4 regions of the Paenibacillus sp. NMA1017 genome follow, and region 3 is predicted to be linked to each of the others. Evidence: riboswitches for the same ligand, from Rfam matches in the RefSeq annotation. Region 3 holds a riboswitch; each other region holds the start of a gene.

Region 1 (3,088 bases), on a different contig from region 3:
CTCGTCGAGAAAGGCAATCTGGAAGCTGCCGGGCCCCAGCTCTGAGGTGCATGCTGCGGCTCGGGAAGCTGCTGCACCGTAAAATGCCAAGCCTGCTGTACCTGCGAGCAGCAGGTTGGGTTCAACAGCTGCAAAGGCACCTAACACAGAGGTCAGCAGGCAGCCTGCTCCGGTTACCTTCGTGAGCAGCGCGTCTCCACCGCTAATCATTCGTGCTTCGGCCCCATCGGTAATGACGTCTTCTTTTCCAGTGATGACTACCATTGTATTGAGCGTTCGAGCAGCCCGAATTGCCAGATCGACATTGCCGTTGTCAGCACTGTCACCAGCATCTACGCCTTTAATCTCACGGGCTTCTCCAACAAGATGCGCGACTTCGGCTGCATTGCCTCGCACCAATGAGATTTTGACTTCTCTCAGGATTCGTAGTGCCGACTCAGTTCTAAAGCTCGTTGCTCCCGCACCGACCGGATCTAGCAGGACTGGGACACCGTGTGCATTTGCTGATTGTCCAGCAATGATCATGGCATCCACCAGTTCGCGGTTCAGCGTACCGATGTTTAACACAACGGCACCCGCTATTTTTGCCATGTCTGCTACTTCCTCGGGTGCATAGGCCATCACCGGGGAGGCGCCCAATGCATACAGGCCGTTGGCCGTAAAGTTGGTGACTACCACATTGGTCATATTGTGAACGAGGGGTTTGCTGTTTTGTACCTTCGTCAGGAGATCCGAATAACTTTGTTCCCATGTACTCATCATGATTATCCTCTCTATAGTTGGTGGTTCAACAGGGCATTAACCGTACTTCATGTATCGAATTGCCAGGCTGACTATTCCAAGACCGCTGCCTGCATCTGGACCGGCCATTCTTCCTGCTTATAAGCCATGTCCCAGAACTTATATTCCAGCTGGCAGCTCAGTATAAAATGCTCAATCATCCGCTCCCGCTCAGCAGCCGTTGCGTCTTCCGCCCAAGCATCTACACGTTCTCGGAACTTGAGTGTTGTATCATCAAGCTGGTCTCCATAGAAGCCCATCCATTCATAAAACGGATGGGACTCATCCGGCTTTACTTCATCCAGCAGCCTGCGACCAATCTCGGCATACGTCCACATACATGGCAGCAGCACAGCCAAAATCTCGCCCAGGCTGCCCTCATGCGCGACCGTTAGCATGTGACGGATATAGTGATGGGCCGACGGAGCGAGTGGATATCCCTGCAACTCTTCATAGGTCACCCCTGCGACAGCACAGAAATTTTGATGCGGATGAACCTCGCTGTGTAGAATAAAAGAGATTTGTTCATTAAATACAGCCATGTCCTCCCGATTCGTGCATTTGGAGATTGCGATGCCGTATATCCGCATGTAGGCGTTCAAATATTCAAAGTCCTGTTTTACATAGTGAATCAGCTGTCCCCTTGTCAAACTTCCTTCAGCAATACCTCTCACAAAGGGATGCTCAAAAATCGCTTGAAAAATGCCGTCCGCCTGCCGACGGAGTTTTTGTGTAAAACTCAATTTCCCCACCTCCATCAAATTGAAGAGCAAGAAGTCCTGTAAGGATACAATTCCGGAACAACGCTAAAAAGCCGCCCCGGAAAATGGAGCGGCTTCAACAATAGGCCCAATACGCAAAAAAAACGCTTGAAACCTTATATATAAAGGCTCCACTTTCCTACGCTAGTGCGAACTAGATCAGGTTCAAAGGGTCCAAGATACGTTCTTGTCTCAGCCATAGTGGCTCCCCTAGTGGACTTCTATTCTTTTGACTATTACTGTACATTCGTTCATACGCTATGTCAAACATACGTCTATCTGGTCAAAGGTCAAGTGACAGAGCTGAAGTTGGCTTTCGAGGGGAAAAGGTGCTGGAGAAGGTCAGTTCCGTCTACACGAAGGAGTTCGCGGCAGGCTCCAGTGTCTAAAAAATCAGAATTTATACCAAAAGAGAAATCAGTACTGGGAGTGTAACGAGCGATATGACAGCACTGATGACAAAGGAGGAGGCTGTTTCTGATTCCAGGCTTTCAAAACGGGTGGCGATCATAGCGGCGACTGCTGAACCCGGGAAGGAAACGAGCAGAACTGCCTTCACAGTATCTGCAGACGACAGACCGCACAGGTAGGCGATCAGCAGCATTAATAAAGGCTGTACAATTGTTTTTAACAGTGCGATGGCAAAGGCACTTACACTAAAACTAATGTTGCGTACGCCAATGGTCACTCCGACCGCGAATAAAGCGGCCCCGGACGTAATGTCTCCGATTTGATTCAACGATTTGTTCAACAAATCCGGTGAATGGAAGCCGAACAAGGTCAAAATTACACCAATCAGTGGAACCAGCGCCAGCGGTTCTTTTAAGCCATGAAGAATGGAGTCCCAGATTAACCTTCCGAGGTGACCGTTCCGTTCCTTGCCTGAATTCCGGCTGGCTACGGTAGCTATAATAGTAGCCGCCGGGTCAAGGACGGCATTGACTACAATTCCCGTAAGCGCAATCGGAATGGCGACAGCAGAGGAACCGTAGATGGCTCCAAGCACCGGGATACCCATAAAAGCAAAGGTAGGCTGTGCTGAGTTCAAAGCAAACATGGCGGCATCCTTCACTGACTGCTTCCTCGCAAAGCGGGACAGTAGAAGGAGAACGGCAAAAAAAACGACAATGCCAATGAACAGAGCCAGCAGGAATGGCCATTGCTCGATGAGTGCTTTCCTGTCCGTTGTCGTGATACCGATGAATAGATGCGCAGGCAGTGCAAATTTGGTAACCAGTGCATTTAGGGCCTTGGAGGAAGAGGCATCAAAGCTTTTGTAATGCCCCGCTAACCACCCTAAAATAATTACGAAAAAAATCGGCACCAAAATATACAAGATATGTCCGACACTCATAGATCGATTCTCCTCGCTTGAACTGACGTATTCTGCCTGTCTGAACAAGGCAATATTTTTCCTAAACGGGGCATTAGTGAGGGTGATGAATTACACTTTCCACTGCTTTGACCTTCGTATATTCCGGTTTCCACATTGCATCTCGTATAGCTTGTTCCACATTTGAAATGTGTGCTTGAGCTACCTGATCCTG
Region 2 (3,088 bases), on a different contig from region 3:
CGGTGTGTGCTACGAATTGCAGCTCGGGATTTTGAAACGCGAACCCGATACGCTCTGCCAGTTGTTCCGTACTGCCTGCCTCAACTCCGCACACGCTATAACGTCCCTGTGTGCGAAGTAAGCGCATCATGGAGAGCAACAGCGAGCTTTTGCCAGCCCCGTTTTCACCGACCACGCCAATCCAGTCGCCAGACTTCACCTGCGCATGCTCCACATAAATCACTGAACTTAAACTGCGGAGGCCGCTAAAATGTTCTAGCTCCAGCAAATTAGTCCCCGCACCATTCTGTTGCGTCACTGCTTCACTCCAACGTGGCGAAGACGATTCATTCCATACTCCCGGATACCACACGCCGTACTCGGACAATGCCTGCCGATGCACATGAAATACTTCTTCGGCCCTTCCATCCGCAATGATCTCCCCTTGAGCAGAAAGCACCACAATCCGATCCACATCATGGACAATTTCATTAATTTTATGTTCCACGATCACCAGTGTCTGGTCTACCGAAATGTTGCGAATGGTATCCCACACCTGTGTAGTGCCTTCCTCGTCCAACAAAGCCGTCGGCTCATCCAGAAAAAGCACTTCTGGCTCCATAGCCAGCACAGACGCAATCGCCAGCCGCTGCTTCATTCCCTGTGACATGCTGCCAATGGGCATATGTATATCATCCGTCGATAGACCAACCTGTATCAGCAGCTCGCGAATACGGGATCGCATTTGCTCACGAGGAACCTGATTATTTTCCAACACAAAAGCCAGTTCCTCGTCTGCATAGGACATACAGAACTGCGTATCAGGATCTTGAAATACAATACCTGAGACACTTGGGATTACAGCAGCATCGCATTTCATAGGCACTTCTATCGTGCGTGGAATCAGACCACTTAACACTTGGAGCAGCGTTGATTTACCGCATCCACTCGGCCCCAGTAGCAGCAGCTTTTCCCCCTTGCGGACAGACAAAGACATATTGTGAAAAAGCAGTTCTTGCTCACCGGGGAATTTCAACCGTAGCCGGGTGATCGAAGCCACCACATCTTCGGTTGCCCGGCTCATCAATCCAGCCCCTTATAATCTTGTTCCGTTGCAGGCCTCAAACTTCGCGTGACTCCGGTTACCTCCAATGCCTTAGCCAGATAGAACGCGAATACCCCGGCAATCACAATACTGCCAATCATCCGAAATCCAATATACAAAACATAGTTCCAGGTCGATAGCTGATCAATATACCCGTAGCTGAAGTCTAGAATCAGAGAAGTGACAGCCGCCCCAGCCGCAGCTAGCGAAGCAACCCACAAGTTTGCGTTCCGATACAGAAAAGCTGCAAAAAACAGCTCCGCTCCCAAGCCTTGCAGCAGGCCATAATACAAAGTGGACATGCCCCATTCGCTTCCCAAAAAAGCACTGACCGTTGCCGCTGCCACCTCTGCCAAAATTGCAACACCCGGCTTGCGAATGATGAGATAAGCAAACGTGCCTGCCATAAACCACATGCCATACATCAGTTGCTCGGCGTGTAGACCAAATGGCTTCATCAAATCATAGGCAGGCCCCCATATTTTGTAGATCAACCCGAACACAACAGCGATCACAATCGTGACCAAAATATCCGTCAGTTTCAACCCTTTGGACGCTCTTACAGCAGTATTCATTATTGCGTGCTCCCCTTTTTCCTTATAGTTGGCCTCTTGGCCATAAAAAAAGCTTGCCTGGAGCTGAATCTCCAGGCAAGCTTTATGCGCAGTAAAAGGTAAAGCACCATACAAAACATCATTCGTCGATATGCCTTATATAACCAGTAGTCTAAACTACTACACTGATACCAAGCCAAGTCAGGGTCAAGGTAAAATGCTAGGACATACATTGAATCTATCGACAACCGCAAAAAAAAGCGGCATTCCTGTATAGTGTTCTTGGTTTCTCTACGCTGGCATTACCCAGATCAGATTTCACGGTCAGTGGCAAGGGCCACCCTCTCAGCCTGACTTTCTCAAGCTCCCGACAATGCTTTTTTAATTCACTATAATATATACCACATCTATGGCTTTGACAATCCTATAATCCGAAGAAACGCTTAGCTGTTTCCGTCGTCGCAATTTCGATCTCCATCATGCTACGGCCTGTGCACTCGGCAATCGTAGCGGCGATGTGAGCGAGATACATCGGCTCATTACGCCCTTCTTTGGGCTTCACGGGCAGATTACGCGGGGTCAGAAATGGAGCATCCGTTTCAATCATCAACCGGTCTAGCGGAATATCCCTAACCAGCTCACGCAGATGTTTGCCACGCCGTTCGTCGCAAATCCAGCCGGTGATCCCGATATACAGTCCCATTTCTACATACGTATGCAGTTCCTGTTCCGTGCCGGTAAAACAATGCACTACCACTTTATCGACAAGCCCTTGATACTCCCGCAGCATAGCGGCAAAGTCCTCATGTGCATCTCGTTCATGCAGAAATAACGGCATATTCAGCTCACCCGCCAGTTGGATTTGCTCCCCAAACCATCGGCGCTGCACATCACGCGGCGAAAAATCACGGTTATAGTCCAGTCCGCATTCCCCTATGGATACGACCTGTGGCTGACTCGCCAGCTGGCGGAGCTGCTGAATCGTATCTGCGCTGCAGTCTTTGGCATCATGGGGATGCACGCCAGCCGTCGTATACAGCTTGCCCGGATAACGGGCCGCATACTGAGCAGCCTCCCGACTGCCGCGGACACTGGTTCCAGTAATAATCAAAGGTGTAATCCCTACAGCCGCGGCTCTCTCTACCACCTGTTCCCGATCCGCATGAAACGAACGGTGCATCAAGTTCACACCAATATCAATTAACGGTGTACCCCTTTCCATCTCAATCCCTCCTTCGCAAACTACAATCTCGGGTCAATCGGCTCCGATTCCAGAGATAGCGCGGCAAGGACGCATTCATGAATACGATCTACCGTATCCTTACGGACAAAACGTTCCACGCCTTCCATACCAAGCGCTCCTTCCATCAGGGCATGACGCTCCTTTTTGTTCGTTCGACGCTGCTTCAGACGCTTTAAATTCTCAGGGGCAAGATAATCCATACCGTAA
Region 3 (3,088 bases):
ATGCCCTCTTGTACGATGAGGGATGGAGCAGGCAGCAGCCAGGATTCAACATGCAAATAGGAAACCGCCCCCTGCCAGGCCGCTAAAAAGAAGAGGACCGCCACAAAGGGCGGCCATACGCTTTTCCACCAGGATGCGTTCTTGCCTTTCGGATTCATGGGCGATATTTCTCGGTCAGCTTGTTCATGCTGATGCCTTGTAGGTTATGTGCGATTTTGATCTGTGAAATGACGCTGGGACTGCCCGCCTCCGTCAAAGCCTCGTGCATTTCTTTAACCACTCTCAGCAACTCGTCGAGTTCGCCCTCCATGGTCGTATCCAATGGATTCACCTGATGTTTGACGCCGGAGCGTTGAATGACCTCAATCGCCTTATCAACATACGGGTAAGAGTCCTCGTTATTAGGAGTTTTAGGGATTACTTGAATACTGAGCAGTGTATTAGCCATGGAAATTCACCTGTCCTTCATTTGGAGTGTTTTAGAGAAAATCGGGTGGTTTAAGGCGGGTGAGACCGCTTCGCGTTTCATTTGATCTTACGATCGCTGTTGCCGTGGGATTCTTTGAATAAATTTTAAAAGGTAAGAATCCAACGGCAAAGGCGAACGCTGCGCTTCTCCAGATTCAAATGAACCGCTACGCTGCCAACCGCCTTAAAAGCACCTTATTTTTAAAGCTAGGTTGTGTGGCATTTTTACACACAAGCGCATCTGTTTTTGCGCTTTAGATACTATGAGACTAAAGAATAACCAAGTGGAACGAGAACGAAGTGGGCGGAATGGTGCTGTACAAGCGTTAGCGTTCGCCTTTGTACCCAGATTTTAACCTCTGGATATTCATAAAAGAAATCTGGGTACAACAGCGATGGGAAGCACCATCCGACTGCGTAGTGGCGCTTCGTTCTCTTCTCTAGTTCAGTCTTATTTAGCGTTTTAACAAATGATCAGCGCTTGGGCAAGAAGTCGTTTGTGAAGGCTTTATCCACTTCCAAAGGCTTGCTGAGCAGCTTGCGTTCGTACATCCAGTCCGAATAGTTTTGCCATATCTCCGCTTTTTGCACACCCCATTGCGCGGCATCGTCCTGATAACGCGGGCTTAGCCATTTTTGGCTGGCAAGTACCAGCTTTTTATCCAGCTCCGGTACAGCTTTGCTTAAGATGTCCGCGGCTTCTTCCGGATGGGCGATGGTGTATTCATAGCCTTTTGCGGTAGCGTCCATGAACGCTTTGACCAGCTCTGGATCATTTTTTATCGTCTGTCCGTTGCTCACAATTACAGGCGTATAGTAATCGAGGCTTTTGGAATAATCTTTTACATACAGCATATCCAAAGGCTCACCTCGAAGCTGGGCTTCGATTCCGGTCCATGCGTAGAAAATCCAGGCAAAGTCGATATCCCGCTTCACGGCTGTAAAATAGTCTGCATTGCCCATGTTGACGATCTTCACTTTGCTCACATCGCCTTTGTCTGAATCCATGATGGATTTCATGACCGCTTCTTCTACGGGAGAGCCCCAACCGCCGTATTTTTTACCTTCAAAATCTTTCGGGCTCTTAATTCCGCGATCTACCGGGGCTGCGAAGCCTGAGGTATTATGCTGAATCACCGCAGCGATGGATACAAGCGGCACGCCTTGTGTACGAGCCTGTGTGACGCCTTCTTGGTAGCTGATACCAAAAGGTGCAGCATTAGAAGCAACCATTTGATCGGCTCCGCCTGAACCAGGTTGAACAATTTGGACATTCAAGCCCGCTTTTTCGTAAAATCCTTTGTCCTTGGCGACATAGAGTCCCGTATGATTCGTATTGGGTGTCCAGTCGAGCACGACTTTAACATCTTTGAGCTCCTTTGCCGGAGTAGACGTTTGAGTGTCGGTAGCGGTAGCCGGTTCTTGGGATGTGGGGGGACTTCCACCGCAAGCGGTGAGGGTCAGGGCCATGAGCCACAGACTGATCAGTCCCAGGCTTAACATTTTCATGCGCTTCATCGTTGTGTTCTCTCCTTTAATTACCCGTTATCCGTCCAATCAGACAGCTTAAGTTCCCCATTTTCTAAAAATAACATCTGCCGGACGCGATCTTTCCAACTTAATCTTCAACAAAAAAAGCGCCCCGAGTTTCCGGGACGCTTGCGCTTGTATATACCAAAGTAAGGGATGGTCCTATGTAAAAAGGGCACATCTTGCTTAAGCATTCCTACGCTGGCATTACCCAGATCAGGTTGTAAGGGTCAGTGTCTTGGGACACACTCTCAGCCGGCCGATTCCAGCACCCCTGGCATTGTATGGTTTAATGGGTTCATTTATTCGGGTTTACTACGACGATTATATGCCTTGAATGCGGGTCTGTCCAGCATGAAGGGAGAGATGACGGTTCATTTGCCGAACGACAGGGTACACTTTTACTGTGAGCTTTGATCTGAAAATGAGCGTGAATCAATCCGATTCGATCCGGTCGTGTTATTTTCAGAACAGCTGCGCAAGTAGGTTCAGATGGGCTGGTGCCCAATGGCATGGCCGTAGAGAATTCGAATTCTAATTCGTGAAAAGGAGTTGTTGTACTGTGGGTAAAACGGAAACATTGGATCGCAACCAACTGGAACAAGCCATTGTGAAGGCTTTGGATAACAACAAATTTTGCTCGTTAGGTACGGTAGAGGGGGGCAAACCGAAAGTACGCTATATGGCCCTTTTTAACGATGGAATGAACATTCATCTGGCGACAGATCGCAAAACGCATAAAGTGGATGAGCTAAAGGACAATCCGAATGCTTATCTGCTGCTGGGCTATGAAGTTGGCGGTACGAAGGAAGTCGTAGAAGTGGAGGCTACCGTCCAGATTACAGCTGATGAGGGACTACGCAAACAAGTGTGGAACGATTCCTTGAAGGAATGGTTTTCAGGACCAGACGATCCCGATTATGTCATTTTGGACGTGAATCCGACTCGCATTGAGTATGTGGGTCAGCAAACGGAGCGCCAGATGTGGAAGAAATAATACGAATATAAATGGATAAACCAGTGAATCTCCGAGCTTTTTTAGGGGGTGTGCTGGTTTTTTTATGTTTGAGAAAATTAATTATTTTTTCAT
Region 4 (3,088 bases), on a different contig from region 3:
TATTCAGCGTAATAAAGCGCGTGCCTCTACATCAGGCCGAGCAAAGAGCCGTGAAAAACAGCTTGATCGGATCGAACGTATTGATAAGCCTGAAGAAGCCGCAAAACCAACCTTTCAATTTAAAGAAGCACGTGCAAGCGGAAAGACGGTATTTGAGGGTATTGATTTTGAGATTGGTTATACGCATGCCCTTTTGCCTAAAATGTCCATGACGATTGAACGTGGCGAAAAGATTGCAATTGTTGGCTACAATGGTGTCGGTAAATCGACATTGCTCAAAACCATATTGGGAAAAATTCCACCAATCAGTGGAAAAACCTATCAAGGTGATTTTTTGCAGCCCGCTTATTTTGAGCAGGAAGTAAAGGCGGAGAAAATTACACCGATTGACGATGTGTGGAATGAATTCCCGCATTTGAACCAGCATGAAGTACGAGCGCATTTGGCGCGTTGCGGTTTGAAGAATGAGCATATCACGCGTCCGCTATCTGCGCTCAGTGGTGGAGAACAGGCTAAAGTCCGTCTTTGCAAACTGTTAATGCGTGAAAGCAACTGGGTACTGTTCGATGAGCCTACCAACCACTTGGATGTTAAAGCAAAGGATGAGCTGAAACGTGCCTTGAAGGAATACAAAGGGACCGTATTGCTTGTATCTCACGAACCGGACTTTTACGAGGATTGGGTAACCAAAACGTGGAATGTGGAAGAGTGGTCAAGTAAAGTTAACTAAAATCAACTAAATCCAGTTCTGGCAAATTTCACACGAAGTGGGGTTTGCAGAATTAGAAAAATATGCTAAGCTATCTTTAGCTTATACAATAAAATAGTCACACTAGGGGAGCCGCCCATGCGGCTGAGACGGAATAAATGGATTTCGGACCCTTTGCACCTGATCTGGGTTATGCCAGCGTAGGGAAGTGAGCGCCGTACAAACAAGGCAACGCCATCTTTATTTTTGTTTGTGCGTGGGACGATACACGTATACGGATATCATGGTCCGTTCGATTATTGGACGTTCGTTAAACCACTTCCTTGGGGAAGTGGTTTTTTGCGTTTCGTTCATTTTAAGTTGTTCGAGCTTCCGTAGACGATTCACATACAATCCCCTTTCATTCCTGCTGGTAGACGTGGCTGGCTAAGCTTAGATCCTTTAATCCAATGTGAGGTGAAGACAAAATCGAATTACACGCAATTTCGATGGAAAAGGGCACTTTTGCACAAGCCGCCCAAGTGGCTGCTGTGATTTGTCCGTATGTTCATTATGTACACGCACGTTTAAAACAGAATGGTGCCTCTGCATTGCTTTCTTTGACTCGCAGCATGGTGGAGCAGGAAGTTCCTCTGCAACAAATTGTAGTAAATGATCGTGTGGATGTAGCTTTACTTACTTTGGTTGGAGCCGTCCAACTACCAGCTAATGGATTACCTGTTGTGGATGTGAAAAGCCTACTTCCTAAGAGTACACGCTGTGGAGTGTCTGTGCATTCCTTGGAGGAGGCGCAGACTACCGAGCAGGCAGGTGCGGACTATGTACTTTATGGTCACGTATATGAGACCCATTGTAAGCCCGGTATTGTACCGCGGGGGTTAGCTCAGCTTGAACATATTTGCAGGCTGTCGAACATTCCGGTGATCGCGCTGGGCGGCATACAACCGCATCATATCCCGGAGCTTTATAGGGCCGGAGCAAGCGGAATTGCGGTGATGTCTGGTATATGGGAGGCTGAGTCGCCCGTTGCAGCTGCGATGGAATATAGGCGAATGGCAGATCTTGTAGTTCACAGCCTGTAGCGAGAAAACGAGAGTAGAGGCAAGCTGAAAGCAGAAGGGTTTATGGAGAGGAGACACGGAACAAATGCTAAAGATACACACAGAGGCAAGAGCGATAGGACATGCTGAATGCTTGGTCATAGGTGGAGGTGTCATCGGCAGTTCCATAGCTTATCATGTGGCCAAGGAGGGAAGAAGTACGATCATGCTGGAACGATTGATCCCGGGTGAGGGAGCCTCAGGAGCAGCGGTTGGAATGCTGGCAGCGGAAAGTGAAGAGTTCACCGACTCTGAGCTGGCACGATTTGCTCGCAGAAGTCGAGATGCATTCCCTGAGCTTGTCTGTGATCTGGAGCGTTTGTCGGGTATTTCGGTGGAATTCCGTACAGAAGGATTTGTGACCCCTTTCCGTACGGAAACTGAAGGCCAAAAGCGCTGGAAAGCTGCTAAAACGCGAGAGGATGATTGTTCTATCTGGTGGGATGCGAGGGAATTGGCCCGCAGAATTCCTGGTTTGGATGAACAAGCGATCGGGGCAATATATCGTTCAAAGGAGACACAAGTGGCTCCTGTACAGCTTTGCCGTGCTTATGCAGGTGCTGCTGCGGTGCTGGGAGCAACGGTATGGTCTGGTACACAGGCAGAGCAACTGGTCATACAGGATGGTCGTGTTTGCGGTGTCCGAACAGATAGTGGCTTTTTTTCCTGCGATCAGGTCATTATTGCTGGAGGCTTGGATAGCATGAAATTGCTAGCGCAGGTTGGGTTTGAATATCCACTTTATCCGGTCAAGGGCGAAGCGGTAGCGGTCTCCTTGAAGGATCACCCGTTAGAATACACCATTTGTGCTGATGATATTTACCTCGTGCCTAAACAGAATAACGAGCTTTGGATTGGGGCAACGAGTCTTCCGTATCAATATGACGAAGAGGTGACCGTAGGAGGCTTGGAGGGGTTGCTGGCACGTGCCTCTGCCTGGCTGCCGCGCGTTCGTGAAGCTTCTTTTATGCGCGCTTGGGCGGGCTTACGTCCGCAGGCCGCATCAGGTCATCCTTTTATTGGCAGTGTACCTGGGGTCGAGGGCGTATATGCTGCAGTCGGGCATTATCGCAACGGTGTCCTGCTGAGTGATGCTACCGGGCGTGCGATGGCAGCTATGCTTAATGGGGCTGGTGCGGCTGAATTTGGGATAAGTAGATTTTCTTCTGAGCTCCTCAAGGAGGAAAGCTTATGAAGCTGACGATTAACGGCCAGAGCCTGACCTTTTCTAATCGAATCACTCATGTGGATCAATTGCTACATGAGCTTGATGTAAAGG

Evidence for each region. Region 3 has a riboswitch for thiamine pyrophosphate ahead of AC5ELV_RS17470 (ABC transporter substrate-binding protein). Riboswitches for the same ligand answer to the same signal wherever they lie in the genome.
Region 1: linked by a shared signal. The riboswitch ahead of tenA (thiaminase II) and the one ahead of AC5ELV_RS17470 (ABC transporter substrate-binding protein) in region 3 are both predicted to bind thiamine pyrophosphate.
Region 2: linked by a shared signal. The riboswitch ahead of AC5ELV_RS18675 (ECF transporter S component) and the one ahead of AC5ELV_RS17470 (ABC transporter substrate-binding protein) in region 3 are both predicted to bind thiamine pyrophosphate.
Region 4: linked by a shared signal. The riboswitch ahead of AC5ELV_RS05040 (thiamine phosphate synthase) and the one ahead of AC5ELV_RS17470 (ABC transporter substrate-binding protein) in region 3 are both predicted to bind thiamine pyrophosphate.

The regions. Positions count from the first base shown of each region.
Region 1 is NZ_JBZXYR010000005.1:263,881-266,968, forward strand. Features, by position in the region: gene thiM (hydroxyethylthiazole kinase) at 1-762, opposite strand, end outside; gene tenA (thiaminase II) at 834-1,523, opposite strand; TPP riboswitch at 1,661-1,763, opposite strand; gene AC5ELV_RS15500 (AEC family transporter) at 1,942-2,895, opposite strand; gene AC5ELV_RS15505 (NAD-dependent malic enzyme) at 2,969-3,088, opposite strand, start outside.
Region 2 is NZ_JBZXYR010000008.1:60,695-63,782, forward strand. Features, by position in the region: gene AC5ELV_RS18670 (ABC transporter ATP-binding protein) at 1-1,063, opposite strand, end outside; gene AC5ELV_RS18675 (ECF transporter S component) at 1,063-1,659, opposite strand; TPP riboswitch at 1,909-2,018, opposite strand; gene AC5ELV_RS18680 (TatD family hydrolase) at 2,063-2,860, opposite strand; gene AC5ELV_RS18685 (polynucleotide kinase-phosphatase) at 2,881-3,088, opposite strand, start outside.
Region 3 is NZ_JBZXYR010000007.1:54,502-57,589, forward strand. Features, by position in the region: gene AC5ELV_RS17460 (ABC transporter permease) at 1-158, opposite strand, end outside; gene AC5ELV_RS17465 (MTH1187 family thiamine-binding protein) at 155-448, opposite strand; gene AC5ELV_RS17470 (ABC transporter substrate-binding protein) at 943-1,986, opposite strand; TPP riboswitch at 2,175-2,284, opposite strand; gene AC5ELV_RS17475 (pyridoxamine 5'-phosphate oxidase family protein) at 2,561-2,995, shown strand.
Region 4 is NZ_JBZXYR010000002.1:20,882-23,969, reverse strand. Features, by position in the region: gene AC5ELV_RS05045 (ABC-F family ATP-binding cassette domain-containing protein) at 1-730, shown strand, start outside; TPP riboswitch at 825-933, shown strand; gene AC5ELV_RS05040 (thiamine phosphate synthase) at 1,198-1,791, shown strand; gene thiO (glycine oxidase ThiO) at 1,856-3,004, shown strand; gene thiS (sulfur carrier protein ThiS) at 3,001-3,088, shown strand, end outside.